Regions from separate parts of the Streptomyces sp. NPDC058653 genome, predicted to be linked through region 2. Evidence: riboswitches for the same ligand, from Rfam matches in the RefSeq annotation. Region 2 holds a riboswitch; each other region holds the start of a gene.
What was found. Region 2 has a riboswitch for thiamine pyrophosphate ahead of thiO (glycine oxidase ThiO). Riboswitches for the same ligand answer to the same signal wherever they lie in the genome.
Positions count from the first base shown of each region.

Region 1: it holds a riboswitch for thiamine pyrophosphate, as region 2 does, so the genes downstream of both, ACFWU9_RS27425 (thiamine ABC transporter substrate binding subunit) here and thiO (glycine oxidase ThiO) in region 2, are expected to answer to the same signal.
Region 3: it holds a riboswitch for thiamine pyrophosphate, as region 2 does, so the genes downstream of both, thiC (phosphomethylpyrimidine synthase ThiC) here and thiO (glycine oxidase ThiO) in region 2, are expected to answer to the same signal.

Region 1 is NZ_JBHXRM010000038.1:51,257-61,640, forward strand. It holds gene pyrH (UMP kinase) at 1-225, shown strand, start outside; gene frr (ribosome recycling factor) at 353-910, shown strand; gene ACFWU9_RS27415 (phosphatidate cytidylyltransferase) at 910-1,980, shown strand; gene rlmN (23S rRNA (adenine(2503)-C(2))-methyltransferase RlmN) at 2,167-3,279, shown strand; TPP riboswitch at 3,335-3,459, shown strand; gene ACFWU9_RS27425 (thiamine ABC transporter substrate binding subunit) at 3,540-4,634, shown strand; gene ACFWU9_RS27430 (ABC transporter permease) at 4,793-6,406, shown strand; gene ACFWU9_RS27435 (ABC transporter ATP-binding protein) at 6,412-7,494, shown strand; gene ACFWU9_RS27440 (LOG family protein) at 7,557-8,735, opposite strand; gene ACFWU9_RS27445 (hypothetical protein) at 8,796-9,959, opposite strand; gene ACFWU9_RS27450 (ABC transporter ATP-binding protein) at 9,941-10,384, opposite strand, start outside.
Region 2 is NZ_JBHXRM010000006.1:151,066-161,449, forward strand. It holds gene ACFWU9_RS07605 (class II 3-deoxy-7-phosphoheptulonate synthase) at 1-206, shown strand, start outside; gene ACFWU9_RS07610 (bacterioferritin-associated ferredoxin) at 392-697, shown strand; gene bfr (bacterioferritin) at 737-1,216, opposite strand; gene ACFWU9_RS07620 (sulfite oxidase-like oxidoreductase) at 1,368-2,000, shown strand; gene ACFWU9_RS07625 (deoxyribonuclease IV) at 2,075-2,965, opposite strand; gene pknB (Stk1 family PASTA domain-containing Ser/Thr kinase) at 2,969-5,116, opposite strand; gene ACFWU9_RS07635 (thiazole synthase) at 5,271-6,065, opposite strand; gene thiS (sulfur carrier protein ThiS) at 6,071-6,271, opposite strand; gene thiO (glycine oxidase ThiO) at 6,304-7,584, opposite strand; TPP riboswitch at 7,581-7,695, opposite strand; gene ACFWU9_RS07650 (NAD(P)/FAD-dependent oxidoreductase) at 7,870-9,033, shown strand; gene ACFWU9_RS07655 (Rv2175c family DNA-binding protein) at 9,148-9,513, shown strand; gene thiE (thiamine phosphate synthase) at 9,669-10,337, shown strand.
Region 3 is NZ_JBHXRM010000041.1:29,890-40,273, reverse strand. It holds gene ACFWU9_RS28460 (fatty acyl-AMP ligase) at 1-1,541, opposite strand, end outside; gene ACFWU9_RS28455 (acyl carrier protein) at 1,517-1,825, opposite strand; gene ACFWU9_RS28450 (PaaI family thioesterase) at 1,830-2,348, opposite strand; gene ACFWU9_RS28445 (ferritin-like domain-containing protein) at 2,426-3,682, opposite strand; gene ACFWU9_RS28440 (MFS transporter) at 3,707-5,176, opposite strand; gene thiC (phosphomethylpyrimidine synthase ThiC) at 5,435-7,276, opposite strand; TPP riboswitch at 7,271-7,413, opposite strand; gene ACFWU9_RS28430 (YibE/F family protein) at 7,485-8,870, shown strand; gene ACFWU9_RS28425 (SsgA family sporulation/cell division regulator) at 9,005-9,439, opposite strand; gene ACFWU9_RS28420 (IclR family transcriptional regulator) at 9,592-10,323, opposite strand.

The DNA.
Region 1 (10,384 bases), on a different contig from region 2:
TCCGACCCCAAGACCAACCCCGACGCGGTGAAGTTCGACGCGCTGGAGTACGGCGAGGTGATCACCCGCAACCTCAAGGTCGCCGACGCCACGGCCGTCACTCTCTGCCGTGACAACGCCCTGCCGATCCTCGTCTTCGAACTGCTCACGGAGGGCAATATCGCGCGCGCCGTCAAGGGTGAGAAGATCGGCACGCTCGTGAGCGATCAGGGCACCCGGGCCTGAACTCCGGCTGCCCCGCACGGGGATGGACAAAGCCCTGCCGGTCGGACACCGTGCAGGAAGAAGACGCGACGCAGGTTCCGCCGGCCCCGTAAGCACCGGGCCCACTCAAGACACGCAGGAGCAAGTGGTGATCGAAGAGACCCTCCTCGAAGCAGAGGAGAAGATGGAGAAGGCCGTCCTGGTCGCCAAGGAGGACTTCGCCGCGATCCGCACCGGTCGTGCGCACCCGGCGATGTTCAACAAGATCGTGGCGGACTACTACGGTGCCCTGACCCCGATCAACCAGCTCGCCTCGTTCTCGGTGCCCGAGCCGCGCATGGCCGTGGTGACCCCGTTCGACAAGAGCGCGCTGCGCAACATCGAGCAGGCCATCCGCGACTCCGACCTCGGAGTGAACCCCAGCAACGACGGAAACATCATCCGCGTGGTGTTCCCCGAGCTCACGCAGGACCGCCGCAAGGAGTACATCAAGGTCGCCAAGACCAAGGCGGAGGACTCGAAGATCTCGATCCGCTCCGTACGCCGCAAGGCCAAGGAGACGATCGACAAGCTGATCAAGGACGGCGAGGTCGGCGAGGACGAAGGCCGCCGCGCGGAGAAAGAGCTCGACGACACCACGGCGAAGTACGTCGCCCAGGTTGACGAGCTGCTCAAGCACAAGGAAGCCGAGCTGCTCGAGGTCTGATGAACGACTCTTCCTGGGGGGCCCCGCCGACTGCCGGCTACTGGGGACCGCCTGACCAGGGGGCTGCCCCGGCGGGTCCCGCATACGATGCGCTTGACGCACAGCAGACTCGGCCCATGCCCATCGTGCCCGACGTACCCGCGAGCGGCGGGGCCCAGGATGACGACCGGGGGGCTGCTCGGCCGGGCGGCCCCCTGTTCCGTGACGAAACGCCGCAGGAGCCCATGTCCGCCCCTCCGCCACCCCCGCCGAAGAAGCGGGCGGGCCGTGACCTCAGGGCGGCCATAGGTGTCGGTGTGGGACTCGGTGCGGTGATCGTGGCGTCCCTCTTCATCGTGAAGGCCGTCTTCATCGGCGTCATGGTGGTCGCCGTCGTCGTCGGGCTGTGGGAGTTGACCTCCCGGCTCGACGAGAAGAAGGGCATCAAGGTGCCCCTCGTCCCGCTCGCGGTCGGTGGCGCCGCGATGGTGGTCGCCGGGTACGTACGGGGCGCGGAAGGCGCCTGGGTCGCCACCGCGCTCACCGCGCTCGCCGTGCTCGCGTGGCGGATGACGGAGCCGCCCGAGGGCTACCTCAAGGACGTGACGGCGGGCGTTTTCGCGGCGTTCTACGTGCCGTTCCTGGCGACGTTCGTCGCGATGATGCTCAAGGCGGACGACGGCGCGGAGCGAGTGCTCACGTTCCTCGTGCTGACCATCGTCAGCGACACCGGTGCCTACGCGATCGGCTGGCGCTTCGGCAGCCACAAGCTGGCGCCGCGCATCAGCCCCGGCAAGACCCGCGAGGGGCTGTTGGGCGCGCTGGCGTTCGCCATGGCGGCGGGCGCGCTGTGCATGCAGTTCCTCATCGAGGACGGCACCTGGTGGCAGGGGCTGCTGCTCGGTCTCGCGGTGGCGGCCAGTGCGACGCTCGGGGACCTGGGCGAGTCGATGATCAAGCGGGACCTCGGGATCAAGGACATGGGCACGCTGCTGCCCGGTCACGGCGGCATCATGGACCGCCTCGACTCGCTCCTGCCGACGGCCCCGGTGGTGTGGCTGCTGTTGGTGGTGTTCGTCGGCTCGGGCTGAGCCGTACCCGTACCGGTTACCCTGGTAAGGCCCGCCGTCCTGGACGGCGGGCCTTACTGCGCTCCGTCTGCGCCTTGCGGTCGCGGAGCCCGTCACATGAGGTCTCCCGGCACCGGCAGTGTGCCCACGTCACTCCCGCGGTCGGCGGGAAACACCGGCCTCGTCGTACCGAGGAGAAAACAGCTCATGGCACCGCCCAACCCCGGAGAGCTCACCTTCGTCGCGCCCCGTGGCGCCAAGAAGCCACCGAGGCACCTCGCCGACCTCACGCCTGAAGAGCGTCGTGAGGCCGTCTCGGCGCTCGGCGAGAAGGCGTTCCGTGCCAAGCAGCTGTCGCAGCACTACTTCGCGCGGTACGCGCACGACCCCGCCGAGTGGACGGACATCCCTGCCGCCGCACGCCAGAAGCTCGCCACGGAGCTGCTGCCGGACCTGATGTCCGTGGTGCGGCACATCTCCTGCGACGACGACACCACCCGTAAGACACTGTGGCGCCTGCACGACGGCACGCTCGTCGAGTCGGTCCTGATGCGTTACCCGGACCGGGTCACCATGTGCATCTCCTCGCAGGCGGGCTGCGGCATGAACTGCCCGTTCTGCGCCACGGGGCAGGCGGGGCTCGACCGTAACCTCTCCACGGCGGAGATCGTGCACCAGATCGTGGACGGCATGCGCGCGCTCCGTGACGGCGAGGTCCCCGGCGGCCCCGCACGGCTGTCCAACATCGTCTTCATGGGCATGGGCGAACCGCTCGCCAACTACCGCCGCGTCGTCGGCGCCATTCGCCGGCTCACCGACCCCGAGCCGGACGGTCTCGGTCTCTCGCAACGCGGCATCACCGTCTCGACGGTGGGTCTTGTACCCGCGATGCTGCGGTTCGCCGACGAGGGCTTCAAGTGCCGCCTCGCCGTCTCGCTGCACGCGCCCGACGACGAGCTGCGCGACACCCTCGTGCCGGTCAACACCCGGTGGAAGGTGCGGGAGGTGCTGGACGCCGCGTGGGAGTACGCGGAGAAGTCGGGGCGCCGCGTCTCCATCGAGTACGCCATGATCCGCGACATCAACGACCAGGCGTGGCGGGGCGATCTGCTGGGGCGGCTGCTCAAGGGGAAGCGGGTGCACGTCAATCTGATCCCCCTCAACCCGACACCCGGGTCCAAGTGGACGGCCTCCCGCCCCGAGGACGAGAAGGCCTTCGTGGAGGCCATCGCGTCGCACGGGGTGCCCGTGACGGTGCGCGACACGCGTGGTCAGGAGATCGACGGGGCGTGCGGACAGCTGGCGGCCACGGAGCGCTGAGCGCGGCCCAGGGGCCCCGTTGGGGTCCATGTACCCTGGGGTTCGATCAAATTACATATTCCGACAGGGGAGCGCCACAGCGCTGAGAGTGCGGCAGAGGCTCGGAAAGAGCCTCACGGTCGCAGACCCTCTGAACCTCGCCCAGGTCATTCTGGGTAGGAAGTTCGGTCATCACTCATGCTGTTGCGCCCTGCCCTGCTCCGGTTCGCCGGCGCGGGGCGGGGCCGCGTCTTCTCCTGGACATCCCAGGAGGAATTCAGTTGCGTACCACGAAGAAGATGGCGGTCGGCGCCGTCGCCGCGGCGTTGGGAGTCTCTACGCTCGCCGCGTGCGGCGGCGGGTCGGAGGATTCCGCGTCGTCGGACGGCGCGAAGTCCAAGAGCGTGACGCTCGTCGCCCATGACTCGTTCGCCGCCTCGGACTCCGTACTGAAGGAGTTCACGGAACGGACCGGCTACACCGTCAAGGTGCTGAAGAGCGGCGAGGCCGGCGAGGCTCTCAACAAGGAGATCCTCACCAAGGGTTCGCCGCAGGGCGACGTCTTCTTCGGCGTCGACAACACCCTTCTCTCGCGCGCCCTCGACAACGGCCTGTTCACGCCGTACGAGGCGAGGGGTCTCGACCAGGTCCGCGCCGACGTGCGCCTCGACGACGCCGAGCACCGTGTCACCCCTGTCGACACCGGCGACATCTGCGTCAACTACGACAAGAAGTACTTCACGGACAAGAAGCTGGCACCGCCGGAGTCCTTCGCAGACCTGACGAAGCCCGCCTACAAGGACCTCCTGGTCGTCGAGAACGCCGAGCTGTCCTCACCGGGCCTCGGCTTCCTCCTCGGCACCGTCGCCGCTTACGGGGACGACGGCTGGCAGGACTACTGGAAGAAGCTCAAGGCCAACGGCGTCCAGGTCGTCGACAGCTGGGAACAGGCCTACAACGAGGACTTCTCCGGCTCGGCCGGCGGCAAGAAGGCGAAGGCGGAGCGGCCGCTCGTCGTCTCGTACGCCTCCAGCCCGCCCGTCGAGGTCCTGTACGCCGATCCGCAGCCCGAGGAGGCGCCGACCGGCGTCGCGAAGGGAACCTGCTTCCGCCAGATCGAGTTCGCCGGTCTGCTCCAGGGGGCGAAGAACGAGGCGGGCGGCAAGGCCCTGCTGGACTTTCTGGTGAGCAAGACCTTCCAGGAGGACATGCCGCTCAACATGTTCGTGAATCCGGTCGTCGACGGGGCGAAGCTGCCCGCGCTCTTCACCGACCACGGCGCCGTCGTCGACAAGCCCCGGACCGTCGCCCCGGAGAAGATAGCCGAGAACCGCGACGAGTGGATCCAGTCGTGGTCCTCACTCGTCGTCAAGTAGGCGCGGACGCCGCCCGGAAGGACGAGCGGAGTACGCGTACAGGGGCGGGTCCGGGTGCCGGTCCGCCGCGCCGGTGGCCGATCCGAGGACGGGGCCGGGACGCCGGCGTCACGGTGCGGGCGGCGCGTCGCCGGGGGAGCGTCCTCCGGCTCTGCCTCATGGCCGTGCCCGTCGCGTTCTTCGCGGTCTTCTTCGCCTACCCCGTCGTCGCGATCGTCGGCCGCGGGCTGAAGTCCGACGGCTCCTGGCACTGGGGCAGGTTCGGCGACGTGCTGAGCCGGGCCGACATCGGACAGGTGCTCTGGTTCACGACGTGGCAGGCCTTCGCCTCCACCGCTCTCACTCTGCTGATCGCCCTTCCCGGTGCGTATGTCTTCGCCCGCTTCGATTTCCCCGGCAAGCATCTTCTGCGCGCCGTGGTGACGGTGCCGTTCGTCCTTCCCACCGTGGTCGTCGGCACGGCGTTCCTCGCGCTGCTGGGGCGCGGCGGGCTGCTCGACGAACTGTGGGGTGTGCGGGCGGACACGACGGTGTGGGCGATCCTGCTCGCGCATGTTTTCTTCAACTACGCGGTGGTGGTCCGCACCGTGGGCGGCCTCTGGGCGCAGCTGGACCCCCGTCAGGAGGAGGCCGCGCGGGTGCTCGGCGCGGGGCGCCTCGCTGCCTGGTGGCGGGTCACGCTGCCCGCGCTGGGCCCCGCCGTCGCCGCCGCAGCGCTGATGGTCTTCCTCTTCACCTTCACCTCCTTCGGCATCGTCCAGATTCTCGGAGGTCCGGCCTACTCCACCCTGGAGGTGGAGATCTACCGGCAGACAGCGCAACTGCTCGATCTGCCGACCGCGGCCGTTCTGACGATGGTGCAGTTCGCCGCCGTCGGCGCGATTCTCGCGCTCCACGCCTGGACCGTACGGAGGCGGGAGAGCACCCTTAAACTCGTCGATCCGGCGCAGACGGCGCGCAGGCCCCGCGGAATCGGCCAGTGGGCCCTGCTCGCCGGCGTGCTCGGCACCGTCCTCCTCCTCATCCTGCTGCCCCTCGGCGTGCTGATCGAGCGGTCCCTCGACGGACCGGCCGGCTACGGCTTCGACTACTACCGGGCGCTGCGTTCGGTGGAGGCGAGCGGCGGCACGTTCCTCGTACCGCCGCTGGAAGCCGTCTGGAACTCCCTTCGCTACGCCCTGACGGCCACCGTCATCGCCCTGGTGGTCGGCGGGCTGGCCGCGACGGCGCTCACCCGGCGAGCGGGACGCCTCGTACGGGGCTTCGACGCCCTGCTGATGCTTCCGTTGGGCGTCTCGGCGGTCACCGTCGGCTTCGGATTCCTGATCACCCTCGACAAGCCGCCGCTGGATCTGAGGGCGTCGTGGATCCTGGTGCCGCTGGCCCAGGCCCTGGTGGGGGTCCCGTTCGTCGTACGGACCATGCTTCCCGTCCTGCGCGCCGTGGACGGGCGGCTGCGCGAGGCCGCCGCCGTGCTGGGGGCGTCACCGCTGCGTGCGTGGCGGGAGGTCGATCTGCCGATGGTGCGGCGGGCGGTGCTGGTGGCCGCCGGGTTCGCCTTCGCCGTCTCGCTCGGTGAGTTCGGTGCCACGGTCTTCATCGCGCGACCGGACCGGCCGACGCTGCCGGTGGCCGTCGCGCGGCTGCTGGGCCGGCCGGGTGATCTCAACTACGGGCAGGCGATGGCGCTGAGCACGGTGCTGATGGTGGTGTGCGCCGTGTCGCTGCTGGTGCTCGAACGTATCCGTACCGACCGTTCCGGAGAGTTCTGATGGCCCTGCTCACTCTTGAGGACGTGACCGTGCGGTTCGGGCACCGTACGGCGCTCGACAGGGTGGATCTGGAGATCGCCGCCCACGAGATCGTCTGTGTCCTCGGGCCGAGCGGCAGCGGCAAGTCCACGTTGCTGCGTGTCGTCGCCGGTCTTCAACCGCCGGACACGGGGCGGGTATTGCTGGAAGGCTCCGACCAGGCGGGGGTGCCGGTGCACCGGCGGGGCGTCGGGCTGATGTTCCAGGATCACCAGCTCTTTCCGCAGCGCGACGTCGGCGGAAACGTCGCGTTCGGGCTGCGCATGCGTGGGGAACCGCGCGGTCAACAGCGGCGACGCGTAGCCGAGTTGCTGGAGCTCGTGGGCCTGCCGGGCGCCGAGCGCCGCGCCGTTGCCGCGCTGTCGGGCGGGGAGCAGCAGCGCGTGGCACTGGCGCGGGCGCTCGCCCCGCGCCCCCGGCTTCTCATGCTCGACGAACCGCTCGGTCAGCTCGACCGGAGTCTGCGCGAACGCCTGGTGGTGGAACTGCGCGGCGTTTTCGCACAGTTGGGCACGACGGTTCTTGCCGTCACACACGACCAGGGCGAGGCATTCGCACTCGCCGACCGCGTGGTGGTGATGCGCGACGGACGCGTCGCGCAGAGCGGCACACCGGTGGAGGTCTGGCAGCGCCCTGCCTCCGCGTTCGTCGCGCGCTTCCTGGGCTTCGACAACGTGGTGGCCGCCACGGTGCGGGGCGACGTCGCCGATACGCCCTGGGGCAAGATCCCGGTGCCCGCCGGCTCACCGGGGGGCCGACGCACACTGCTGGTACGTCCCGCAGGGGTGCGGATCGGTCCTGCTGAGGAGGGACTGCGCTGCACCGTCGGGGCTCGGATCTTCCGTGGCAGCCACGTCGCCGTTCAACTGCGCCCCACGGACGGACCGGTCGTGGAGGCGGAGTGCGCACTCCGCGACGTGCCCGCCGAGGGCGCGACCGTCGGGGTCTCCTTCGCAGCCGAGGACCTGGTGGTCCTGGACGACCCGGAGCCCGACCCGGCAGGCGTCGAAGGGGACGCCGCCCCCACGGGCGACAACGGGGCCGACTGACGAGGGCGGGCCGACGGGGGCGGACCGACGGGGGCGGCCATCCGCCCCCGTGGCCCCGCAGGTCAGGCCGAGAGACGCGCCAGCGCCTCGGGCACCTCCGCCACCGAGTCGACGAGCGCGATTCGGGATTCCATCGAGCGCTCCCGCGCCAGCGACGTGAGCAGCGGCCACGCGGGCAGCTTCTCCGTCCAGTGCGCGCGGTCGACCAGGACCATGGGCGTCGGTTCGCCGCGTGACTCGTAGTAGTTCGGCGTCGCGTTGTCGAAGACCTCCTGGACGGTGCCGGCGGCGCCGGGCAGGAAGACGACGCCGGCGTTGCAGCGGGCCAGCAGACCGTCCTCCCGGGTCGCGTTGGCGAAGTACTTCGCGATGTGCCCGGCGAAGGCGTTCGGCGGCTCGTGGCCGTAGAACCAGGTGGGAATTCCCACCGACCCGGCGCCCCCGGGCCAGCGGCCCCGTACCTCGAACGCGGCGCGCGCCCACTCGGAGATCGACGGGGTGAACGACGGTGTCTTGGCCAGGATTTCGAGCGCCTCGTCCAGCATCTGGTCCGGATGCGGGGCGGCGTACGCCCCGAGGTTCGCGGCCTCCATGGCACCGGGGCCGCCGCCGGTCGCGACAGTCAGCCCCGTATGGGCCAGGTCGCGCCCGAGACGCGCCGCTCCCGCGTACGCGTCGGTGCCCCGTGCCATCGCGTGGCCGCCCATCACACCGACGACCCGCGCGCCGACCAGGAGTTCGTCCAGAGCGTCGGATATCGCGTCGTCGTGGACCGACCTCAGCATCGAGCTGAGTATGTCGCCGTCGGCCTTGGTGCGCTGGAACCACCGGTACGCGAGCGCGTCCGGCGTCACGTCGTAACCGCCCTCGTCCAGCCCTTCGAAGAGGTGCTCGGGCGTGTAGAGAAGGCCCCGGTACGGGTCGAAGGGAAGGTGCGGGACGGGAGGGAAGACCAGGGCCCCGTCCGCGCGTATCTTCGCCGCGGCGTCCGGTGCCATCGGGCAGCCGAGGAAGACGGTTTCGGAGGTGTCGGTGGACAGCAGCGCGAGCGTACGGCCCGTCAGGTCGACCGACTGGATCCGGTACCCGCTGAGCGTTCCGCCGAGGATCACCTGGTCGAACTCGTCGAGGGTCTCGATCTCGCGGTCCAGGCCGTCCGCGCGGTGCTCCCAGAGCCCCTGCGGGCCCCGTGTCGCGGCCTGTTGTGCCTCATGCCCGTCGTGTCCCTCGCCGTAAGCCATGGAGGACACGATAGGCCGCCCCGTCGGAGGGAGGGAGCGGTGGTGGGGGAGGCTTCCGGTTCAGCCCGTGAGCGGCACGGCGGCCAGCGCGGCGATCAGCCACGTCAGCGGTCCGAACACCGCGAGCAGCGCGCCGGCACGCAGCGCCGCCGCCGTACGCAGGAGCATCGCGGGGGCGCCCACCCGCGTCAACGCCGCCGTCGTCTCGGTACGGGCGTGCCTGGCCTCAAGGACGGCTGTCAGCAGCGTCCCGAGGGTGCAGCCCACGATGATCGTGGCGCCGAGACCGGTGAGCGGTCCGAACGGGCGGGGATCGCCGGGGCCGTACAGGGCCGCGGCGGCGAAGCCGCCCGAGACCACGGCGCAGACGACGCCCAGCGGGCGTCCGATCCGCACCGCCTCGTCCATCAGTACGCGCCCCGCGAGCAGCCGGGTCGCGCCGGGACGCAGCGTCTGCAGGAACCGACCGCAGAGGTACGCGATACCGGGGCCCGCCAGAGCCAGGCCGAGCGCCGTCAGCGACCAGCCGGCCAGAACACCGGCCGGACTCCCGTCGAATCGCCCCGGCAGCGGCAGGGGAGCCTCCGAGCCACCCCGGCTCGCATAGGTCTCGACGGCGAGCCCGGCAGCGGTCAGAGCGACGCCCCAGGGCAGCCCCGACGGGGCGGGCCTGGGGGTCGCCGCCCGCTCGGGATCGGCACCGTCGACCGGCTTCGCGGCCCTGCGCCGCGGGCGCAGGGCGAAGGCGGTCGCCATGGAAGCGAGGACCGGCACGACGGCGAGCAGCGTGAGGGCGGCGGCGAGCGGCAACGGCTGCCCCGCACCGAGGAGATCGGACGCCGCGCCGTCGAACGGCAGCCCCGTGAGATCACCGCGCAGGTGGAGGAAGAACAGCAGCGCCACCACGCTGCCGAGCGTGCACGAGAGGGTCGTCGACGCGGCAGCCAGGGCGGTGAGCTGCGCCGGGCCGACGCCCACCGCCGAAAGCCCCGGACGGGGCCGGGTGCTCGGGTCCGCACGGGCCACGGCGACGGCGAACTGCACCGTGGACGCGAGCGGGAACACGCACCACAGGAGCCGGAGGACCGATCCGGCGGGATGGTTCATGGCCCAGCCCAGCGTGCACAGTAGGAGGAAGCCGACCCCCGCCGACGCCGCGACGACCAGCAGCCGGCGCAGCAGGACGAGGGGGTGGCTGCCGCGGGCTAGACGGAGAGCGAGCACGCTGCCTGGCCTTCCGCCTCGGCGGGTCGCAGCGCGCCCACGCGGCAGCCGTCGACCAGGACCACGGTGCGGTCGGCGAGTGTCGCGACCTCGTCGTCAAGGGTGGCGAGCACGACGGTGATGCGGTGCGAGCGCGCTGCGGTGGTCAGCGTGCGCAGGACCTGGGCGCGTTCGGCGGCGTACAACGGCGCCGTCGGCTCGTCGGCGAAGAGTACCGAGGGTGTGCTCACCAGCGCGCGGGCGACGGCCACGCGCTGGCGCTGCGACTGGAGCAGGGCGTGCGGGCGCTTGCGGGCGCACATACCGATGTCGAGCCGCTCCAGCCACTCCATGGCCGCGGCCTTCGCCGCACGGCGCGAGGAACCGCGCAGCAGCATCGGCAGGGCGGCGTTCTCCCACGCGTTGAGCTCCGGGACCAGGACGGG
Region 2 (10,384 bases):
AGGTCCACAAGGCCCTCGGCACCCACCCGGGCGGCATCCATGTCGAGCTGACCGGCGAGGACGTCACCGAGTGCGTGGGCGGCGGCGACGAGATCTTCGTCGACGATCTGCACCAGCGGTACGAGACGGCCTGCGACCCCCGGCTCAACCGCAGCCAGTCGCTCGATCTGGCCTTCCTGGTCTCGGAGATGTACCGGGCGCAGTAGGGCCGCACGCCGGCGGCGGACAGACGGAGACGTACGACACATGGGGCGCGGATCACGATGTGATCCGCGCCCCAGCCGTGCAGGGGGGTCTGTCGCGCGCACCGGGCGGCGGGTAAGGTTAGGTTTGCCTCACCGTTCAGTACGGGGACGGCGCCAGCCAACGATCCCGCCGGGAGGTGAACCGCGTGTACATCTGCTCCTGCTTCGGCATCACCGAGCAGCAGGTACGCGCACACGCGGAGGCGGGTGCGTGCACCCCCCGCCAGATCGCCTCGGCCTCGAAGGCCGGCACGGACTGCGGATCGTGCGTACGCAGCATCCAGTCCCTCCTCGGACGCGGTGGCTGCCCGCGCCGCGAGCCGCTGGGGACGGCGGCCGACACCGTGATCGCCGAGACGGCGGTCCCTCAGCCGGTGCTCGCGCGGTCGGCGGTCGCCCGGTCGGGTGCCGAGCAGCCGGTTGGGGCGTCGACGGGCCTGGAAGCCGCCTGACACGCGACGCGCGGGCGCGCCACCGTCGGACGCCGCCCGTCAGCTGTCCGGCTGCTCGATCAGCTGGGCGATGTACAGCGGCTCACCGAGCTTCTCGATCAGATCCAGCTGGGTGTCGAGATAGTCGATGTGGTGTTCCTCGTCCTTGAGGATCGACTCGAAGATCTTCGCGGACGTGATGTCGGACTTGGCCCGCATGACCTCGACCCCGCGCCGCAGACGGTCGATGGCCTCGATCTCGATCTGCCGGTCGGCGTTGAACATCTCGGTGACGGTCTGGCCGACCCGTACATGGAAAAGCCGCTGGTAATTCGGCAGACCGTCCAGGAAGAGAATCCGGTCGGTCAGCGTCTCCGCGTGCCTCATTTCGTCGAACGACTCGGACCTGGTGTACTTCGCGAGCTTCGTCCAACCGAAGTTCTCCTGCATTTTCGCGTGCAGGAAGTACTGGTTGATCGCGGTCAATTCGGCGGTCAGCTGCTCATTCAGGAACTCGATGACCTCGGGGTCGCCCTGCATCGCAGAGACTCCTTCCGCACGGGGACTGGCAGTTCGCGCATCCTCGCACCGCACATGAAAAGCGTCCAGTAAGTCCATCCTTAGTAGTAGTTGCCCGAATCGGGCCGTACCTGGTCATGACCACCCTTCGCGGTCTGTCACCATGGAAGGCATGGGTCAGCCGGAAAGCCGGGAAGAGCGGGAGTCGGCGCAGTCCGGGCTTCCGCCGGGGCAGCGGCTCCAGCGCGGCTGGCCGGTCACCCATTACGGGCCGGTGCCCAAGTTCAAGCCGGACCGCTGGGAGTTCCGGGTCTTCGGCGCCACGGCCGACGGTGACAAGCGGTGCTGGAATCACGAGGAGTTCTCGGCGCTGCCGTTCTCGACCGTCGTCGCCGATCTGCATTGCGTCACGAAATTCAGCATGCTCGGGGCCGAATGGGGCGGCGTACTCGCCCGTACGATCCTGGAACTGGCCCCGCCGGCGCCCGCCGTCACCCATGTCATGGTCTGGGCCGAGTACGGCTACAGCGCCAATATCAGGCTCGCCGACTTCGCGTCGGAACGGTCCGTCTTCGCCACCCACAAAGGCGGCGAACTCCTCACGGCGGAGCATGGATTTCCGCTCCGGCTGGTCGTTCCGCATCTCTACGCGTGGAAGGGCCCGAAATGGGTCCGGGGCGTGGAGTACATGACCGCCGACCGCCGCGGCTTCTGGGAGGAGCGCGGTTATCACAACATCGGCGACCCCTGGGGCGAGCAGCGCTACTCCTACCAGGAAGGCCCCGGGGACGGGCCCGAGCTCTGACACCCGCGGCCCCGGACCCGGCCTCGGAGGCACAGGGGCCCAGAGTCGGCTCAGGGGCTCAGGGGTTCAGCGGTTCAGGTGCTTTGGGAGCGCCCGTCCTCACGCAGCTTCTTCAGGAGGGCCACGTCCGCCGCGTGGCCCTCCTTGCCGCCGGGGGTCTCGATCACCAGCGGGACGCCCTCGGTCGCCGGATGCGAGAAGAGCGCCCGGAAGGGCTCCTCGCCGATATGGCCCGCGCCGACGTTCACATGGCGGTCCTTCAGGGCGCCTCGGACGTCCTTGGAGTCGTTGGCGTGGATCAGCCGCAGCCTCCCCGGGCCCACCGTCTCCACCAGTTCGTCCAGCGTCCGGTGCGTCCCGCCGGGCGCGGCCAGATCGTGGCCCGCCGCGAAGACATGGCACGTGTCGAGGCAGACCCCCAGCCTGGGGTGCGAGTCCAGCGCCGCGAAGTAGGGGCCGAAGTCCGCGGCGAGTGAGCAGAGCGAGGAGCCCTGCCCCGCGGTCGACTCCAGCAGCAGATACGGGTCGTTGTCGTGCGTCAGCTCGTCGAGAAGCGGCAGCAGCAGCTCCCGTACCTGCGCCAGCGCCACCTCACGCGTCCGCCCGCCCGTCGCCGAACCGGTGTGCACGACGACGCCCGGGGCGCCGATCTCCCGGCCCCGGCGAAGGCTGTGCCGCAGCGACTCCACGGACCTCTCGGCCGTCTCCGGCGTATGGGAGCCGAAGTTGATCAGATAGGGCGCGTGGACGTACGCGGAGAGCCCCTCGGCGGCGCACTCCGCGCGGAACCGCTCGTCCTGCGCCGGATTCCCGGCCGGTGTCGCCCAGCCCCGTGGGTTGGCGACGAAGACCTGGACGGTCTCGGCGCCGATGTCCCGCGCCCAGGCCAGCCCGACGCGGGCGAGGCCGCCCGCCACCGGAACATGGCCGCCGACGGGATTGCGAAGGCGGTCGGGGAGCGTCAAGCCTCAGATTCCCTTGGTCGTGATGGTGACGGTGCTGCCCTCGGGGGCCTTATCGCCGCCGTCGACGGACTGCTTCGACACGGTGTCGTCCAGGAACGGGAAGCTCCGGTCGACCTCCACCTCGAAGCCGGCCTCCGACAGCTCGGCCTTCGCGGCGTCTATCGACTTGCCCGTGACGTCGGGGACGGCGATCATCCGGGGGCCCTTGGAGATGGTCAGCGTGACGGTGTCGCCACGGGCGAGCCTGGTGCCCTCCTTCGCGGACTGTCCGGCCACCGTCCCGGCCTCCTCGGGGGAGTTGACCCGCTCGGAGGCGATCCGCACGTCGAGTCCGGCGTCCTCCAGGGAGGCGGTCGCCTCCTCCTCGGACTGCCCCGTCACGTCCGGCATATGGACCGGGCTGCCCTTGCTGACGACCAACGCCACTCCGGCGTCGGGCCGCAGCTCCGTACCCGCTTTCGGCTGGGTGCGGATGATGTCGCCCTGCTCGGTCTCCTGGTCGAAGGAGCGGGTGATGACCCCGGGCGCCAGCCCGGCCTTCCTCAGTGCGTCCTTGGCGTCGGCCAGCGACGTGCCCGCCAGGTCCGGGACCCGCACGATCTCGGGGCCGCGCGAGATGACGAGGGTCACCGAACCGTTGCCCCTGATCCGGGACCGGGGCTCGGGGTCGGTGCGCATGACCGTGCCGCGCTCGAACGTCGCGCTGAAGTCCTTCTCGACCCTCGCGTCCAGACCGGCGTCGCCGAGGCGCTTCTTCGCGACCTGCTCGGTCTGCCCGAGGACGGAGGGGACCCGTGTGAACTGCCCCGAGTTGATGTACCAGACACCGACGCCCACACCGAGCACCAGCAGCGCGGCCACCACGATCGCGACCGCGCCTCTGCGCGGTCGGGCAGGTCCGTCCCGGTGCCGCGTGGGCGGCCGGCGCGGGGGCGCAGGGGGTCCGGGCGGCGGCATCGTGAGGCGGCTGGTGCGGTGGACCCGGTCGTCCCCCGGGGCGGCGGCCTGGTCGGGCGCACCGGATCCGTCGGACGGCACCGGGGAGCGGACAAGGCGCGGAATCACGCTCGTACGGTCGTCGGAGCCGTCGCCTGGCCCATCGGCCGGACCGTGGGCCGGGGCGCCGCCGGAGGCGTCGTACGAGGCGAGGGAGGCGTCCTGGGGGCGCCCGGCCCCGTGGCCGTCCTGGGACGGCTGGGACGCGGCGCGGGCTCCCGCGCGGTCCGTGCCGTCCGCCGTCCCGGCCGCGGCCGACGGGGTCCCCTCGGCCGTCGTCGCCTGCGGCGGCACCGCGTCCAGCTGCGCGTCGTCGAGTGCCGCGCGGGTCGCCCGGGTCAGCGCCAGAAGCGCCACGGCGTCCTCGGGGCGGATCTCCGGATTACGGGCGGTGGCCGCCGCGACCAGCTCGTCCAGCTCGATCGCCATTCCCGGCACCGCGGCGGACGGCGCGGGCACGTCCTCGTTCAGATGGAGGTAGAGCACCTGCGCGGGGGTGTCACCGCCGTGCGGCTTGGCGCCGGTCAGCATCTCGTGCAGGACGACCCCGCACGCGTACACGTCGACCCGGGTGTCGGAGGTGCCGTACTCGATCTGTTCGGGGGCGAGGTAGGAGACCGTGCCGAGGATTGTGCCGCTGGTGTTGGTGACCGAGCCGACGGCCCGTACGAGACCGAAGTCGGCGACCTTCACCCGGCCGTCGTCCCCTATCAGGACGTTCTCCGGCTTGATGTCCCGGTGGATGAAGCCGGCCCGGTGCGCGGCGCCCAGCGCGGCCAGCATCGGCTCCAGGATGTCCAGGGCGGCCCGGGGCTGGAGCGCGCCGCGCTCGCGCAGGACGTCCCGCAGCGTGCAGCCCTCCACGTACTCCATCGCCAGATAGACGTACGCGCCCTCGGCGCCCTGGTCGAACACCCCCACCACGTTCGGGTGCGCCAGCCGCGCCACGGACTTGGCCTCGCGGATGAAGCGCTCCACGAAGACCGAGTCGGTGGCCAGGGCCGGGTGCATCACCTTCAGGGCGAGGACCCGGTCGAGCCGGGTGTCGACACCGCGGTAGACCGTGGCCATGCCGCCGACGGCGATGCGCGCGTCGACGCGGTAACGGCCGTCGAGCACCTGCCCGACAAGAGGGTCCCTGAGCGTCGTATCCACCCGGCCGAGTCTACGAGCCGCCACCGACAGGGCCGGGCCCCCGGGTGCGACCGGACGGCCCAATGGAGCCGTCTTGTGACAGCACCCGCACAGCGTCGCGGCAATCGGCCGGGGGCCTTCCGGCCGCCGCCCCCGAGCGCGTCGTCGGACCCCCTCAGAAGGCGGGCCGCTCGGGGTCCAGCATCGCCATCCCCTCCGTGGGGGAGGAGGCGTCGGCGAAGTGTCGGCGCGGGATGCGGCCCGCGCGATGCGCCAGCCGGCCCGCCTCGACCGCGTGCCGCATCGCCTCGGCCATCAGGACCGGCTCCTGGGCGCGGGTGACCGCCGACGCCAGCATCACGGCCGCGCAGCCGAGCTCCATGGCGAGCGCCGCGTCCGAGGCCGTGCCCGCCCCCGCGTCCAGGATGACCGGCACGCGCGCGTGGCCGGTGATCAGCTGGAAGTTGTGCGGGTTGCGGATGCCCAGACCCGATCCGATCGGGGAGCCGAGCGGCATGATCGCCGCGCAGCCCACGTCCTCCAGCTTCCTGGCGAGCACCGGATCGTCGTTCGTGTACGGCAGGACGGTGAAGCCGTCGTCCACCAACGTCTCGGCGGCGTCGAGCAGTTCGATCGGGTCGGGCAGCAACGTCCGTTCGTCGGCAACCACTTCGAGTTTGATCCAGTCGGTGCCGAGCGCCTCCCGGGCCAGCCGGGCGGTCAGGACGGCCTCGCCCGCGGTGAAGCAGCCGGCCGTGTTCGGGAGCACCCGGATGCCGAGGCGGTCGAGCACGGACAGGACGGAGCCCTGCACGGTGGGGTCCAGCCGGCGCATGGCGACGGTGGTGAGTTCGGTGCCGGACGCGGCCAGGGACCGTTCCAGCACGTCGAGGCTGGGCGCGCCGCCCGTCCCCATGATGAGCCGGGAGTCGAGGGCGGTGTCGCCGATGACGAGCCTGTCGTCGGACATCCGGTTCAGCCTCCCTGGACCGCGGTGAGGACTTCGACCCGGTCGCCGTCGGACAGGGTGGTGGCCGACCAGCGCCCGCGCGGGACGACGGTCTCGTTGAGCGCGGCGGCGACGCCCGACGGGGCGGGGGTGAGGGTCGCGACGAGGACGTCGAGGGTGACGGGGCCCGCGAGGACGCGGGCCTCCCCGTTCACCGAGACGGTCATGGACGGGTCGGCGGGCGAGTTCACGGTGTCTGTCATGCGTGCTGCTCCTGAGCTGCGGAGGCGGCGGGGGAGGGGCCCGGCGAGGGGCCGGGGGCGCTGGACGGGAAGCGGCCCGGTGCGAAGGGCCGCGCGTCGTCGGGGAGTTCGCCCGTGGTGAGTACGGTGGCCATCACCTGGCCCGTGACGGGCGTCAGGAGCACCCCGTTGCGGTGGTGCCCGGTGGCCAGGTGCAGCCCCGGCAGGGCGGTCGGCCCCAGCAGCGGGGCGTTGTCCGGCGAGGTCGGGCGCAGCCCGGCGCGGGTCTCGGCGAGCGGCAGTTCGGTGATGCCGGGGAGCAGTTCGTGGGCGTCGCGCAGGAGTTCGTAGACCCCGCCCGCCGTCACCGTCGTGTCCCAGCCGAGCTCCTCGCTCGTGGCGCCCACGACCAGCTCGCCGTTCTCGCGGGGCACCAGATAGACATGGCTGCCGCGGACCTCGGCCCGCAGCGTCCGGGAGAGGAACGGGGCGTACGGGCGCGGCACCGTCAGCCGCAGGACCTGGCCCTTGACGGGCCGTACCGGTGGCAGGACCTCGGCCGGCACCCCGGCGAGCCGCGCGCTGAGACTGCCGGCGGCGATGACGACCTGGTCGGCGGCGAGTTCGGCGCCGCCCCCGACGGCGACCCCGGCGGCCCGGTCCCGGACCACCCGCAGCCTCTCGGCCCAGGCCCGGTGGAAGACCACCCCGGCCCGCTCACAGGCCGTCACGAGGGCGGCGGCGAGCCTGCGCGGGTCGATCTGGTGGTCGTCGTCGGCCCTCAGCCCGCCCCGTACCCCCGGAGCGAGCATCGGCTCCAGACGCCGGCACTCGCGGCCGGTGAGCCATTCGGACCGGAGGCCCGATCTCCTTTGGAGGGCGTGGAGTTCACGCAGCCGCGCCCGGTCGTCGCTGTCGAGAGCGACGGCCAGCGTGCCGCAGGCGCGGTAGCCGGTGTCCTGGCCGGTGGCCGACTCCAGTTCGGCGACGAAGCCGGGATAGAGCCGCGCGGAGGCGATGTTCAGCCCCAGCAGGGCCTCCTCGCCGTAGTCGACCTCGGTGACCGGGGCGAGCATCCCGGCGGCCACCTGCGCGGCCCCGCCGCCCGGCTCGGGATCGACCACGGTGACGCCGAGCCCGCGCTGCGCGGCGCGCCAGGCGGTGACGAGGCCGATGATGCCGCCCCCGACGACCAGGACGTCGCTGTGCCGGGGACCCCGGCCGGCCGACGGGTCCGGAGGCCCGCCCGGAGATGTCTCCGGGCCGGATCCCCCCAACGGAACGTGAGATGAGCGCATGGGCGTCCAGCTCCTCCCTTCGCCGGCATGACCCGGATCAGGTTCGTACGGTCGGAGGCCGCGTCAGCCTCCCTCTCAGCCCGGTGCGTACGGGCTCCCGCGAGGTGTGAAGTCTCTTGTTCGCTACTGCCGATAAGTGCTTCCGGGTCAGCGTAACCCTCCTCCCCGTGCCCTGTAAGGGAGCCGTTCAGGCAGTCGTCGCCCCCGCGGTGTCCTTAAGGTGATCGGGTGAACGAGCAGCGGAAGCAGGCGGACGAGCGGCGCACCGTCGTCGTCGGCGCGGGCATGGCGGGCGTGCAGACCGCCGTGGCCCTGCGTGAACTGGGGTACGGCGGCCCCGTCACCCTCGTCGGGGCCGAGCCCCACCGGCCCTACGACAGGCCACCTCTCTCCAAGGCCGTCCTCCTGGGGACGGCCGAGAGCTCGGCCCTCGACGTGGACTTCGACGCGCTCTCCCTGGAACTGCGCCTGGGGCTCGAAGTGACCGGCGTACGCCCCGACGACCACGAGGTGGACACGGAGGCGGGACCGATCCCGTACGACGTCCTGGTCCTCGCCACCGGCGCCGAGCCGGTCACCCTCCCCGGCACGCGGGACGTGCCCGGCGTCCATCTGCTGCGCACCCTGGACGACGCCGCGCGGCTGCGCCCCGTCCTGGACCGCCGCAAGCACATCGTCGTGGTCGGCGCGGGCTGGATCGGCGCCGAGTTCACCACGGCCGCCAGGGAGGCCGAGTGCGCGGTGACCGTCGTCGAGGCCGCGGACCGGCCGCTCGCCGGCGCGCTGCCGGCGGAGGTCACCACTCCGATGGCGCACTGGTACGCGGAGAGCGGCGCGGAACTCCTCACCCGCGCGCGCGTGGCGGTCGTCGAGCCCGGCACCGTCGTCCTCGCCGACGGCCGCGAGCTGGCGGCGGACGCGGTCGTCGTGGGCATCGGCGCCAGGCCCGCCACGGCCTGGCTGGCCGGCTCCGGCATCGTGACCGGCCCCGAGGGCGCCGTGACCGCCGACGACCGGCTGCGCACCTCACGGGCCGACGTGTACGCGGTCGGGGACTGCGCCTCCTTCCCCTCGGCCCGGTACGGCGAGCGGCTGCTGGTGCACCACTGGGACAACGCGCTCCAGGGGCCGCGCACGGTCGCCGCCGACATCGTGGGGGAGGCCCGCGAGCCGTACGACCCCGTGCCGTACTTCTGGTCCGAGCAGTTCGGCCGCTTCGTGCAGTACGCGGGCCACCACGCGCGGGCGGACACGCTGCTGTGGCGCGGTGACCCGGCGACCGCCGCCTGGACGGTCCTGTGGCTGCGTGACGGGGCGCTGGTGGCCCTGCTGACCGTCGGCCGGCCGCGTGATCTGACCCAGGGCCGCAAGCTCGTGGCAGCGGGCGCGCGGATCGACACGGGGCGGGCCGCCGACCCCGCCGTACCGCTCAGATCCACGGCTCTCTGAACGTCGCCCGCGCCGGTTCCCGCGCCGTGGGCGCCGGGCCGACGCGCCGTTCGCCGACCCGTTCGGTGCCCGGCTCGGCTTCCGACTGTCAGTCCGGGATGGCAGGCTTGTCCTGTGACTGAGATTGACGCAAAGATCGATGCTCTCGTCCCTGCCTGGCTTCACCTGCCCGATATCGCCGAAATGCTGGATATCGAGGTGACGCGTGTGCGTCAGCTGGTGAAGGAAGGCACGCTGATCGCCGTGCGCCGCGGGGAGAACCGCGCGCTCCAGGTGCCGGCCGCCTTCATCGACGGCAACAAGGTCGTCAAGGGCCTCGCCGGGACCTTGACGCTCCTGAGGGACGACAGCTTCACCGACGAAGAGATGCTGGAGTGGCTCTTCACTCCCGACCCGTCGCTGCCGGGCACGCCGGCGCAGGCCCTCAGCGAGAATCGCGGTACGGAGGTGAAGCGCCGCGCCCAGGCGCTCGCCGTCTGACGACACCACCACCGGCCGTGCGCGGGGCGGAGCGCCCCGTTCCGCGCACGGCCGTCACAGAGAACCGATCCGACAGGCACCGATCCGAGCACGGCCGTCCGGGGACGCCCGTCGGGGCGTTTCCCGAAGACACCGATCCGACGGGGGAGACCCGCATGCCCGCAGCGCCCGGTGCGCCCAGCGCACTCGATCTGCTGTCCGACGCCCGGCTCTATCTGTGTACGGACGCCCGTAAGCGGCAGGGGGATCTCCCCGAGTTCCTGGACGCCGTCCTCTCTTCCGGTGTGGACATCGTGCAGCTCCGTGACAAGGGCATGGAGGCGGCCGAGGAGCTGGACCACCTCCAGGTGTTCGCCGACGCCTGCCGGCGCCACGGCACGCTCCTGGCCGTGAACGACCGGGCCGACGTGGCGCACGCCATCGGCTCCGACGTGCTGCATCTGGGCCAGGGTGATCTGCCCGTCTCCGCCGCCCGCGCCATCCTCGGTACGGAGCTGCTGATCGGCCGCTCGACCCACTCCGAGGCCGAGGCGATGGCGGCGGCCGGGGAGCCCGGCGTGGACTACTTCTGCACCGGGCCCTGCTGGCCCACCCCCACCAAGCCCGGCCGGCACGCGCCGGGGCTCGGCCTCGTGCGGTACGCCGCCTCGCTCGCGACCCGGCGCCCCTGGTTCGCGATCGGCGGCATCGACGCGGGAAACCTGGACGAGGTGCTGGACGCCGGGGCCCGCCGGGTCGTGGTCGTCAGGGCCGTCACGGAGGCGGACGATCCGGCGATGGCCGCGGCCGGACTCGCGAAGCGCGTCCGCGACCGAGTCGCCTGACACGGACAGAAGGCCGCCTGATTCCGGGCCCCCGGCAGCGGGCCTCC
Region 3 (10,384 bases), on a different contig from region 2:
CGGGCCCCGGCCTCGGACTCCTTCGTCTCGGCGACGAGCACCAGCCCCTCGCCGTCGGGGAACGTCACCGCCGCTGCGAGGACGGCCTCGTTCGTGACCCCGTCGACCCGGCCCGCGACGGACTCGATGTCGCTCGCGTAGTAGTTCTGGCCGAAGACGATGATCACCTCCTTCCTCCGTCCCGCGATGAAGAGTTCGCCGTCCTGACGGAAGCCCAGATCGCCGGTGGAGACCCAGCCGCCGGGAAGGACGGTGGCCCGGGTCGCCGGCTCGTTGTCCTCGTAACCGCGCATCACCGAGGCGCCCCGGATCTGGATCTCGCCGACCAGTGAGGGGTCGGTCACCTCCGTACCGTCCTCGCCGACAAGCCTGACCTCGGTGTTCGCCACCGGGAAGCCGACCGAGACGATCTCCCGTCCCGCGTCGGCGCCCTCGCCACCGGCCGGGGCGGGGACCACCACGCCCCGGGAGAGCGGCTCGCGCCGCACCCATGTCGTACGCACCGCCCTGCCCGTCGGCGCGAACGTCACCGCGAGGCTGCCCTCCGCCAGGCCGTACACCGGCAGGAAGGCGTCGGGGCGGAACCCGGCGGGGGCGAAGTGCGCCGAGAACCGGCGCAGCGTGTCCGGATCGATCAGCTCCGCGCCATTGAGCGCGGAGCGCCAGCGCGACAGGTCGAGTTCGGGCACACGCGCGGCCGGGGTACGCCGCAGGGCGTACAAATAGCCGGAGTTGGGCGCGGTCGTCGCGGTCACCCCGTACCGGCTGATGATCCGCAGCCACCGCCCCGGGTCCCGGAGGAAGTCCTCGGGCGGCAGCAGATATGTCTCGGCGTCGTTCAGCGCCGGCGAGAGGAAGGCGCCGATCAGCCCCATGTCGTGGAAGAGCGGCAGCCAGTTGCAGCTCACATCGCTGTCGTCGATGCCGAGCCCCCCGGCAATCGCATCGACGTTCGCGAGGAGGTTGGCATGGGTCAGGACGACGCCCTTCGGCGACGCGCTGGTCCCGGAGGTGTACTGCACCAGCGCCGGATCGTCCGCCGCCACGTCCACGTACACCGGAGACGGCGCACGCGTCAGGGCGACGTCGAGGATCTTGAACTCGCCGTCGGCGCCGCCGAGCGTCGGCTCCAGCAGCCCGCCCAGCATCTTGTCCGAGAGCACGACCCGCACCTTGGACTGGCGCATCACCAGGGCGATCCGCCTCAGATGGATGTCGAGCGAGGCGAAGCGCACCGGCGGCGGTACCGGCACCGGCACCGCGCCGGCGGCGAGCACGCCGAAGAACGCCCTGGCGAAGTCGATCGAGGTGGGCAGCGCGATCGCGACCCGCTCCCCCCGTACGACCCCGCGTTCGAGCAGCCCGCAGGCGACCTCGCCGGCCTCGGTGTAGAGCCGGCCGAACGTGACGCGCTCGGCCTCCTCGTCCCCGCGGAACAGGCGCATACCGTGGCCCGATCCCCGGGCGGCGACGGCGGCGAGCGCGTCGACCAGGCTCCCGCCGCCCTCGCCGGTGATCACGCCGAGCTCTTCTGCCCGCACAGCTCCACCACCACGCCCTGGAACTCCCCGACCGTCTGGACCCGGAAGGTGACCTCGTCCTCTATCTCGATGTCGAAGGCCTTCTCGGTGTTGAGGACGATCTGCAGGACCCGCATGGAGTCGACGTTGGGCAGGGACCGGAAGTGCTGGTCGGGTGTCAGGCCCTCGGCCGGGGTGTCGAGTTCGGCGCCGATGATCTGGCGGATCTTCTCGTGGATGGCCTCGGTGGTGAGGTCCGTGGTGCCGGCCGCGGCCGTGGTGTCGGTGGTCTCGGTGGTGTCCATGTGATCAATCCCCCTGGGTGACGGTTCTGTTGGAGGCGCGGAGCGCGTCGACGAGTTCGGTCGGCAGGCGGGTGCCGTACGTGCCGAGGACCTCGTCCGTGAGCAGATGGAACGTGCCGTCGGCCGCGGCCACGAGATCGCCGCCCGGCAGCCTGATCTCGCCGGAGGCCCGTACCGAGAGGGCGTCGCGCTTGGTGATCTCGGCGTGGGCCGTGTACTCGGCGCCGGTCTCCATGGGCCTGCCGTAACGGATGCGCAGGCCGGTGGTGAAGGCGGAGATCCGGTCCGACCGGTACACGGCCTGGGCCAGCGTCTCGTCCAGGATCGCGGCGACGATGCCGCCGTGGATGACGCCCGGGAACGACTCGTAGTCGGCGCCGAGCTTGATCCGGGTGCCGAATCCGTTGCCTTCCTCCTCGAAGACCAGCCGCAGCCCGATGGGATTGTGCGGAGCGCAGCCGAAGCAGTTGGCCGTGTCGGCCGCCGCTCCGCTCGCGCTGTCGTTGAACGCTGACTCGGGCAAGACTTCGCTCCTCAGTCGTCGGTCGTCGGCCGCTGTCCGGTCGTCGGCCGCCGGCTCGCGCCGGGGCCGACACCGGTTCAGATGAGCGAGCGGAGCTTGCGCTTGAGGTCCTTCGACGACTCGATCGAGTCGTCCTCGACCAGCCGCCGGACCATGGAGAGGACCTTGCCGTCGGCCGCGTCGGTGGCGCCGTCCTGGATCGTCTCGATGCGCCGCACGCCCTTCGCCGAGGTCGAGTGCGGGTAGAAGTGCCCGGCGGGGTGCTTGAGCCCGTCGCTGCGGTCGGCCAGCCAGACGTACGCCATCTTGAGCGCGGCGATCTGGCTCTCCCGGTTGCCGTCGCACAGCTCCTGCGTGAAGACGTAGAAGGCGCGGGCGTGCCGGGACTCGTCGCGGCCGAGGAGCTTCCAGATGCCCCTGACGACGGGCTCCTTGGTCTCGGCGGCGAGCGCGCGGTAGAGCTCGGCGGCGCGGGCCTCGGAGATGATGTTCATCATCAGGGTGCCGACGCGGGTGTCGCCGATCGGGTACGGCTCGCGCTTGTACAGCGCGTGCTTGGAACGGACCTTGACGCCCAGCTTGTCGAGGCAGCGGGCCTGTACGAGCGAGTGCCGCGCCTCCTCGGCGCCCCAGCTCAGCGCCCAGGACGAGAAGCTGGTCTCGCCCTCCCACTCGCGCAGGAAGTTGTGCGCGCCGGGCAGGGTGCCGAACTCGATGATCGCCGCCTCGGTGAGGAAGTCGATCTCCTCGGCGCTCATCAGCTCGGGCTTGAGCTTGTCGAGGTCCAGCTCACGCCAGTCCCAGCGGGTCGTCTCGAACCAGTCGAAGATCTTGTTCCACGTCATGTCGAGGTAGAAGTCCGTGTACAGCGGGTCGAGGATCAGCGAGCCGTGGGCCCGCATGCCTATCTCGACGGTGTCGGCGAAGCCGAACCCGTCGAAGGCGGCGGGGGCGATGATGTCTTCGACGTCGTGCACCTCGGCCCAGCCGGGTACCTGGCCGCCGGCGCCGTCGCCGACGACGTACACCCGGGTCTTGGCGAAGCCGCGCATGCCGCGCAGGGCCCGGACCGCCGCCGGGGCGGAGGAGCCGCTGCCGCCGATGAAGGCGACGGCGAGTTCGGTGCCCGGTTCGAGGTCGTGCAGGTAGCGCTCGAAGGTGTCGGGGGTGGACCGGTCGAGACCGATCTCACCGAAGCGAGCCAGCGAGAGCTGCGGGCCGAGGGTGAGCGCGGGCAGACAGTCGACGAAGACGACGCGCGTCTTGCTCGTGCTCGTACCGTCGGTGCCGGTGGCGAGGTTGGTGCCGTTGCCCAGGTTGATGCCTGTGTTCATGACGTTTCCTCTCGAAGGAGATGGTTACGTGCTCGCCGGCGCCCGGGATCCACGGGCGGCAGGACGCGAGGTCATACCGAACGCGGTCGCGGCGCCGAGCATCATGAAGATCCCGATCGCGATCCAGGCGTCGACGAACGCCTCGTGGGTCGCGTCGTAGGTGAGCGGGGTGCCGAGGATCGCGACCAGCAGGCTGATCCCCAGCACGCTGCCGATCTGCCGGCTCATGTTGACCACCGCGCTGCCCGTGGAGAACCGGGCGGCCGGCAGGTCGGTCGTGGCGGTGGCGAGGATCGTGGGGAGCGCGAGGCCCACCCCGACGCCGCCCACCAGCCAGCCGGGCAGCAACTCGTCGGCGTAGTGCGGGTCCTGCCCGATGCTCGCGGCCATCAGCAGCACACCGGCGGTGCACAGCAGACAGCCGGCGGCGACCATCCGGCCTGCCGGTACGCGCGTCGCCAGCTTCGCGGCCACGAGCGCGGCCAGCGGGACCATCAGCGGGCCCGGGGCGATCCCGAGTCCCGTACGCAGCGCGGAGTAGTGCCAGACCTGCTGCATCCACAGGATCGCGGTGAGCAGGTTGGCGGCGAAGGCCGCGCTGAAGGCGATCGCCGTCACGTTCGACCAGACGAAGGCCCGCACCCGCAGCAGCGCCGGTTCGATCACCGGGGAGGCATGGCGCCGCGACCGGAACCAGAACACCGCGATCCCGAGGACCGCACCGGCCAGCACGGCGGACGTCCGTACCGCGGACCAGTCGTTGAGCTTCACCAGGCCGAGTGCCAGCAGCCCGATCGAACCCGTCAGCAGAGCGGCCCCCGGCAGATCGGGCAGCCGGGTCATCGCCGCCTCCTTGGAGTCGGGGACGATGCGTACGGCCACGACCAGCGCGAGGACGCCGATGGGGATGTTCACCAGGAAGATCCACCGCCACGACGCGCTGACGAGCAGCCCGCCGAAGACCGGCCCGGCCGCCGCCGCCAGCGCGGCGCTCGCCGACCAGATCCGTACGGCGCCGGCCCGGCGGTCCGGCGGGAACGACGAGAGCAGCAGACCGAGACTGGCGGGCGTCAGCGCCGCGGCGCCGACCGCCTGGAGCACCCGGAAGAGGACCAGCTGCCACAGCGAGGTCGATACGGCGCAGGCCGCGGACGCCGCGGTGAACAGGGCGACGCCCAGCAGGAATCCGGCCTTGCGGCCGTAGCGGTCGGAGAGCCGCCCCAGTGGCACCAGGAGTGCGGCGAAGACGATGGCGTACGCGTTGAGGACCCATGAGAGGTCACCGAGTGAGGCTCCGTCGAACTCACGTCCGATGGCGTCGAATCCGACGTTGACGATGAAGAGATCGAGGCCGGCCATGAAGGCGGCCAGGGACAGGACTCCGAGCAGGAGTCCGGAGTGCGGAGGCGGTGCCGACGCCGGTTTCTGAGCCGGTGGGACGGGGTTCGATGTCGATTCGGGTGTCGCGGGTCCGGTGCCGGCTTCTGTGGCCATGCAGATCTGTCCCTCGGGACGTCGGGGATGTCGGTGAAGCGCGCTGCCGCCTGCCGACTACAGGACTCATCCGATACTTCCGCCACTCCCCGGTACAAGTCATTCCGCCCCGTCCCCACCTTTCGCGGCCTCAACCACCACTTTGGTGGGAGTCGCCGCTACGACCTATGGACCCGACTCCGCGCCCCGGTGGCGGGGCCGGAAAACACGGAGGCCCCCGACCGTCCGGTCGGGGGCCTCCGTCGTCGGGACTACGGCTCACTCCGCCAGGGGCAGATAGACCCGGTTGCCGCTCTCCGCGAACTCCTTCGACTTGGCCGCCATGCCCGCCTCGATCTCCTCCCGCGAACCGCCGTGGTCACGCCGGATGTCGTGCGAGATCCGCATGGAACAGAACTTCGGCCCGCACATCGAACAGAAATGCGCGGTCTTCGCCGGCTCGGCGGGGAGCGTCTCGTCGTGGAACTCCCGTGCCGTGTCCGGGTCGAGAGCCAGGTTGAACTGGTCCTCCCAGCGGAACTCGAACCGCGCGTCCGACAGCGCGTCGTCCCACTCCTGCGCCCCCGGATGACCCTTGGCCAGATCCGCCGCGTGCGCCGCGATCTTGTACGTGATGACACCGGTCTTCACGTCGTCCCGGTTCGGCAGACCCAGATGCTCCTTGGGCGTCACGTAGCAGAGCATCGCCGTGCCCCACCAGGCGATCATCGCCGCGCCGATGCCGGAGGTGATGTGGTCGTACGCGGGGGCGACGTCCGTCGTCAGCGGGCCGAGCGTGTAGAACGGCGCCTCCTCGCAGATCTCCTGCTGGAGGTCGATGTTCTCCTTGATCTTGTGCATCGGGACATGGCCCGGGCCTTCGATCATGGTCTGTACGTTGTGCCGCTTGGCGATCGTGTTCAGCTCGCCCAGCGTCCGCAACTCGGCGAACTGCGCCTCGTCGTTGGCGTCGGCGATCGAGCCGGGGCGCAGACCGTCGCCGAGGGAGTACGTCACGTCGTACGAGGCGAGGATGGAGCACAGCTCCTCGAAGTTCTCGTACAGGAACGACTCCTTGTGGTGCGCCAGGCACCAGGCCGCCATGATCGAGCCGCCGCGCGAGACGATGCCGGTCTTGCGGCGGGCGGTCAGCGGCACGTAGCGCAGGAGCACGCCCGCGTGGACGGTCATGTAGTCGACGCCCTGCTCGGCCTGTTCGACGACCGTGTCCTTGTAGATCTCCCAGGTCAGCTCCTCGGCCTTGCCGTCGACCTTCTCCAGCGCCTGGTAGAGCGGCACGGTGCCGATGGGGACGGGGGAGTTGCGCAGGACCCATTCGCGGGTGGTGTGGATGTTACGGCCGGTGGAGAGGTCCATCACCGTGTCCGCGCCCCACTTGGTGGCCCAGGTCATCTTGTCCACCTCCTCCTCGATGGAGGAGGTGACCGCGGAGTTGCCGATGTTGGCGTTGACCTTCACGAGGAACCGCTTGCCGATGATCATCGGTTCGATCTCGGGATGGTTGACGTTGGCCGGCAGTACGGCGCGGCCGGCGGCGATCTCCTCGCGTACGACCTCGGGCGCGACGTTCTCCCTGATGGCGACGTACTCCATCTCCGGGGTGATGTCGCCCCGGCGGGCGTACGCGAGTTGGGTCACGGCCTGTCCCTCGCGGCCCCGGCGCGGCTGGCGGGGGCGGCCGGGGAAGACCGCGTCGAGGCCCCGCAGATCGGTCGCTCCGCTCCGGAGCAGCCCGCCGCGCGGTGAGGTGTGCTTGAGCCCGTCGTCCTCGGGGCGGACGGGGCGGCCCGCGTACTCCTCGGTGTCGCCGCGGCCGACGATCCAGTTCTCCCGGAGCGGTGCGAGCCCGCGCCGTACGTCGGTCTCGACGGTGGGGTCGGTGTACGGCCCCGACGTGTCGTACAGCGTGACGTCGTCGCCGTTGGTGAGATGCACCTGACGGACCGGCACCCGGAGGTCGGGGCGTGAGCCCTCGACGTATCCCTTGTGCCAGCCGATGGCCCTGGAGCCGTCCGAACCCTTGGGGCCCTCGGGGCCGTCGGGTCCGTTGGAACCGTTGGAACCGTTGGAGGCAGACGTGCGTGTGTCCTGAACGGTCATGTGAGACCTACTCCCTACGCCGGCATTACCCGGTAACAGGTTCGGCGGTCGACGCAGCTCAGGGATCCGGGGAAGCCCCGGAACTCCACAGTCAGCGTCCTCTCAGCCCGGTGCTCCGAGCTCCCGCGTGTGTAAAGGCACCACCACGCTAACGCCATATCGGGCGTGCTGAACAGAGGGCCTCCGCCGTTCTTGCGATGATCGGTCGGTGACCCCATCCACGCATCCACCCGATCCGCACGGCCACTCGCACAGTCATGGGCCGGCCGCGCCGGTCTCCAGACATCTGCGCAAGGTCATCGCCGCGGTGCTGGTTCCCTTCGCGACGGCCGTCGTCGTCGGTCTCGTCGTGCTCTGGCCCGGCGGCACCCCCGCCCATGAACGCACCGGTGTCGGCTTCGACCGGCAGACCCAGCAGGGCCAGGTGGTGAAGATCGAGAAGGTCGACTGCGGCGCTGTGAACGCCGCCCAGGTCCCGCCCACGGGCGACACGTCGACCCCCCAAGGGCGGGAGGCTCAGCGCGCGCGGACCGGCGACTGCGAGAAGGCGACCGTGGAGGTGAAGAGCGGCAAGGACAAGGGGCGCAGATTCGTCGAGGTCGTCCAGCCCGACGCGCCGCGGCAGTTTCACGTGAAACAGGACGTCGTGGTGGCCTACGCGCCCGACGCCCCGAGGGATCTCCAGTACTCGGTCACCGATGTGGACCGCACGATGCCGATGGCTCTGCTGGCCGGGATCTTCGCGCTCGCGGTGATCGTGGTGGGCCGGCTGCGCGGGCTGATGGCGCTGGTCGCGCTGGTCATCTCGTTCGCCGTGCTGACGCTGTTCATCCTGCCGGCGATTCTCCAGGGCTCGAATCCGCTGATCGTCGCGGTCGTCGGCGCGAGCGCGATCATGCTGATCGCGCTCTATCTCTGCCACGGTCTGACGGCCCGTACATCCGTCGCCGTGCTCGGCACGCTGATCTCCCTGCTGCTGATCGGGCTGCTCGGCTCGCTGTTCATCGGCTGGGCGAGCCTGACGGGCAATACGGACGACAACACCGGGCTGATCCACGGGCTGTTCCCCGAGATCGACATGAGCGGCCTTCTGCTGGCCGGGGTGATCATCGGATCGCTGGGTGTGCTGGACGATGTGACGGTCACCCAGACGTCGGCGGTGTGGGAGCTGCGTCAGGCGGACCCGACGATGGGGCCCCGCGCGCTCTACCGGGCGGGCATCCGGATCGGACGCGACCACATCGCGTCAGTGGTCAACACGCTCGTACTGGCCTACGCGGGCGCGGCGCTCCCCCTGCTGCTGCTCTTCTCCATCGCGCAGTCGAGCGTGGGGACGGTCGCCAACAGCGAGCTGGTGGCGGAGGAGATCGTACGGACCCTGGTCGGGTCGATCGGTCTGGTCGCGTCGGTGCCCGTGACCACGGCGCTCGCGGCGCTCGTGGTGTCGGCCGACCGGCCGGAGCCGTCGGGGGGACCGGCGCCGGAGACCGCGGCGGGGGCGCCCTCGGGGGAGCCGTCGGGGGCACCTTCCAAGGGGCCGCTGGGCGGGCTGCGGACGCGCGGTGGCGGCGGGGGGCGGCGGCGTAAGAAGTAGCGCGCGGCGTGGACGTGAGGACCCCGGCCCGTGCGGGGTACGGCGCGTGGGGATACGGCCCGTTGGATACGGCGCGTGGGGATACGGCCCGTGGGGTACGGCGCGTTGGATACGGCCCTGGGGAGTACGGGCGCTCAGCCCGCGTTCTCCTCGGCGAGAATGCGTCCGAGCGTCTCCTCCAGATCGCTCTCGAAGTCCCCGAGCGCCATCTCCTGGCCCAGCGGGACGAGCCGGTCCGTGCGGTCGAGGAAGGCCACCAACGGCGGGGCGCTGGCCCGGAACAGGGCGTGCTCCGCGCCGACCTGGAGCCTGATGTGGACATCGGAGAGCTCCTCCGGCTGGGTCGGCGAGATGTACACGTCGCCGTCGCCGCTGGGCTCGTTGATGCCGTCGATCAGCAGCTCCCGGCCGAAGGCCCAGGTGACCGGGGCGTCGCCGGGCAGATGGAACGTCATCCGCACCGCGTAGGGATCCGAAGTCTCGTAACGCAGTTCCACGGGAATTCGAAAGGAGAGCTCCTCGGAGACGAGGAAACTCATCAGGACTTCGGCCTGAACCAACTCGCGCATCATGTACCCCGCAGTGGATGACGGAAAGTTACGGAGAGTAGGAAATTCAGAGTGATTTTGGTGGTTTGACGGGTGAAAGGTCCGGTATTGATGCCCCTTGATCCTCTTCTTAATCGTCCGGCACGCTCTGGTGGATCACAAGGAGTGATATTTCAGATACTGATAGAGAATTCCAGCGAGCCGATCATGCTTCCGATCTCCTTGCACAGCCGTTCGACAGCCGGAAGCAGTCTCTCCTCCTGATGCAGCGGCACGGACGTGGCGAGCGTCGCGACCGTCGCCCCCGCCCTGATCGGTACGGCGGCGCAGACATGCCCGAGCGCGTACTCCTGGCGCTCAAGCACCGGCCCCGTACGCCCCATGGCGCCGAGGCGCGTTAGCAGCGTGCGCCGGTCCGCGACCGAGTAGGGGGTGAGCGGGCCCACGGGGTGCCGGTCCAGATGGTCCCGGCGGCCCTCCTCGTCGAGCTGGCTCAGCAGACACTGGCCGATCGCGTGCGCGTGCGCGGTCTCTCGGAAGGCGGCCCACTCGGCGACGGCGGGCGCGGCGGGGCTCTCGGCCACCGCGGCGATCTCGATCTCGCCCTCGCGGTAGACCGCGAAATACACCGGCGCCCCGATGAGATCGCGGCAGCGCTCCATCGACTCGGCCATCGTGCGCCGGCCCCGGCCGGCCGGTGGGGCTTCGCCGCTCACCAGGCGGTCGACCGCGTCGCCGAGGAAGAAAACGCCGTTCTCCCGGCGCAGATAGCCCTCGTGGGTCAGGGTGCGCAGCAGGTGATAGGCGGTGGGGAGGGGGAGGCCGGCCTCACGGGCCAGCCGTTTCGCCGGGGCGCCGTTCGGATGGCCGCCGGCCGACTCCAGCAGGCGCAGCGCGCGCCGCACCGAACCGATGAGGGTAGGGGCAGCTGACGTGGTCGCTGTGGCCAAAGGTCACCCCCAGGCG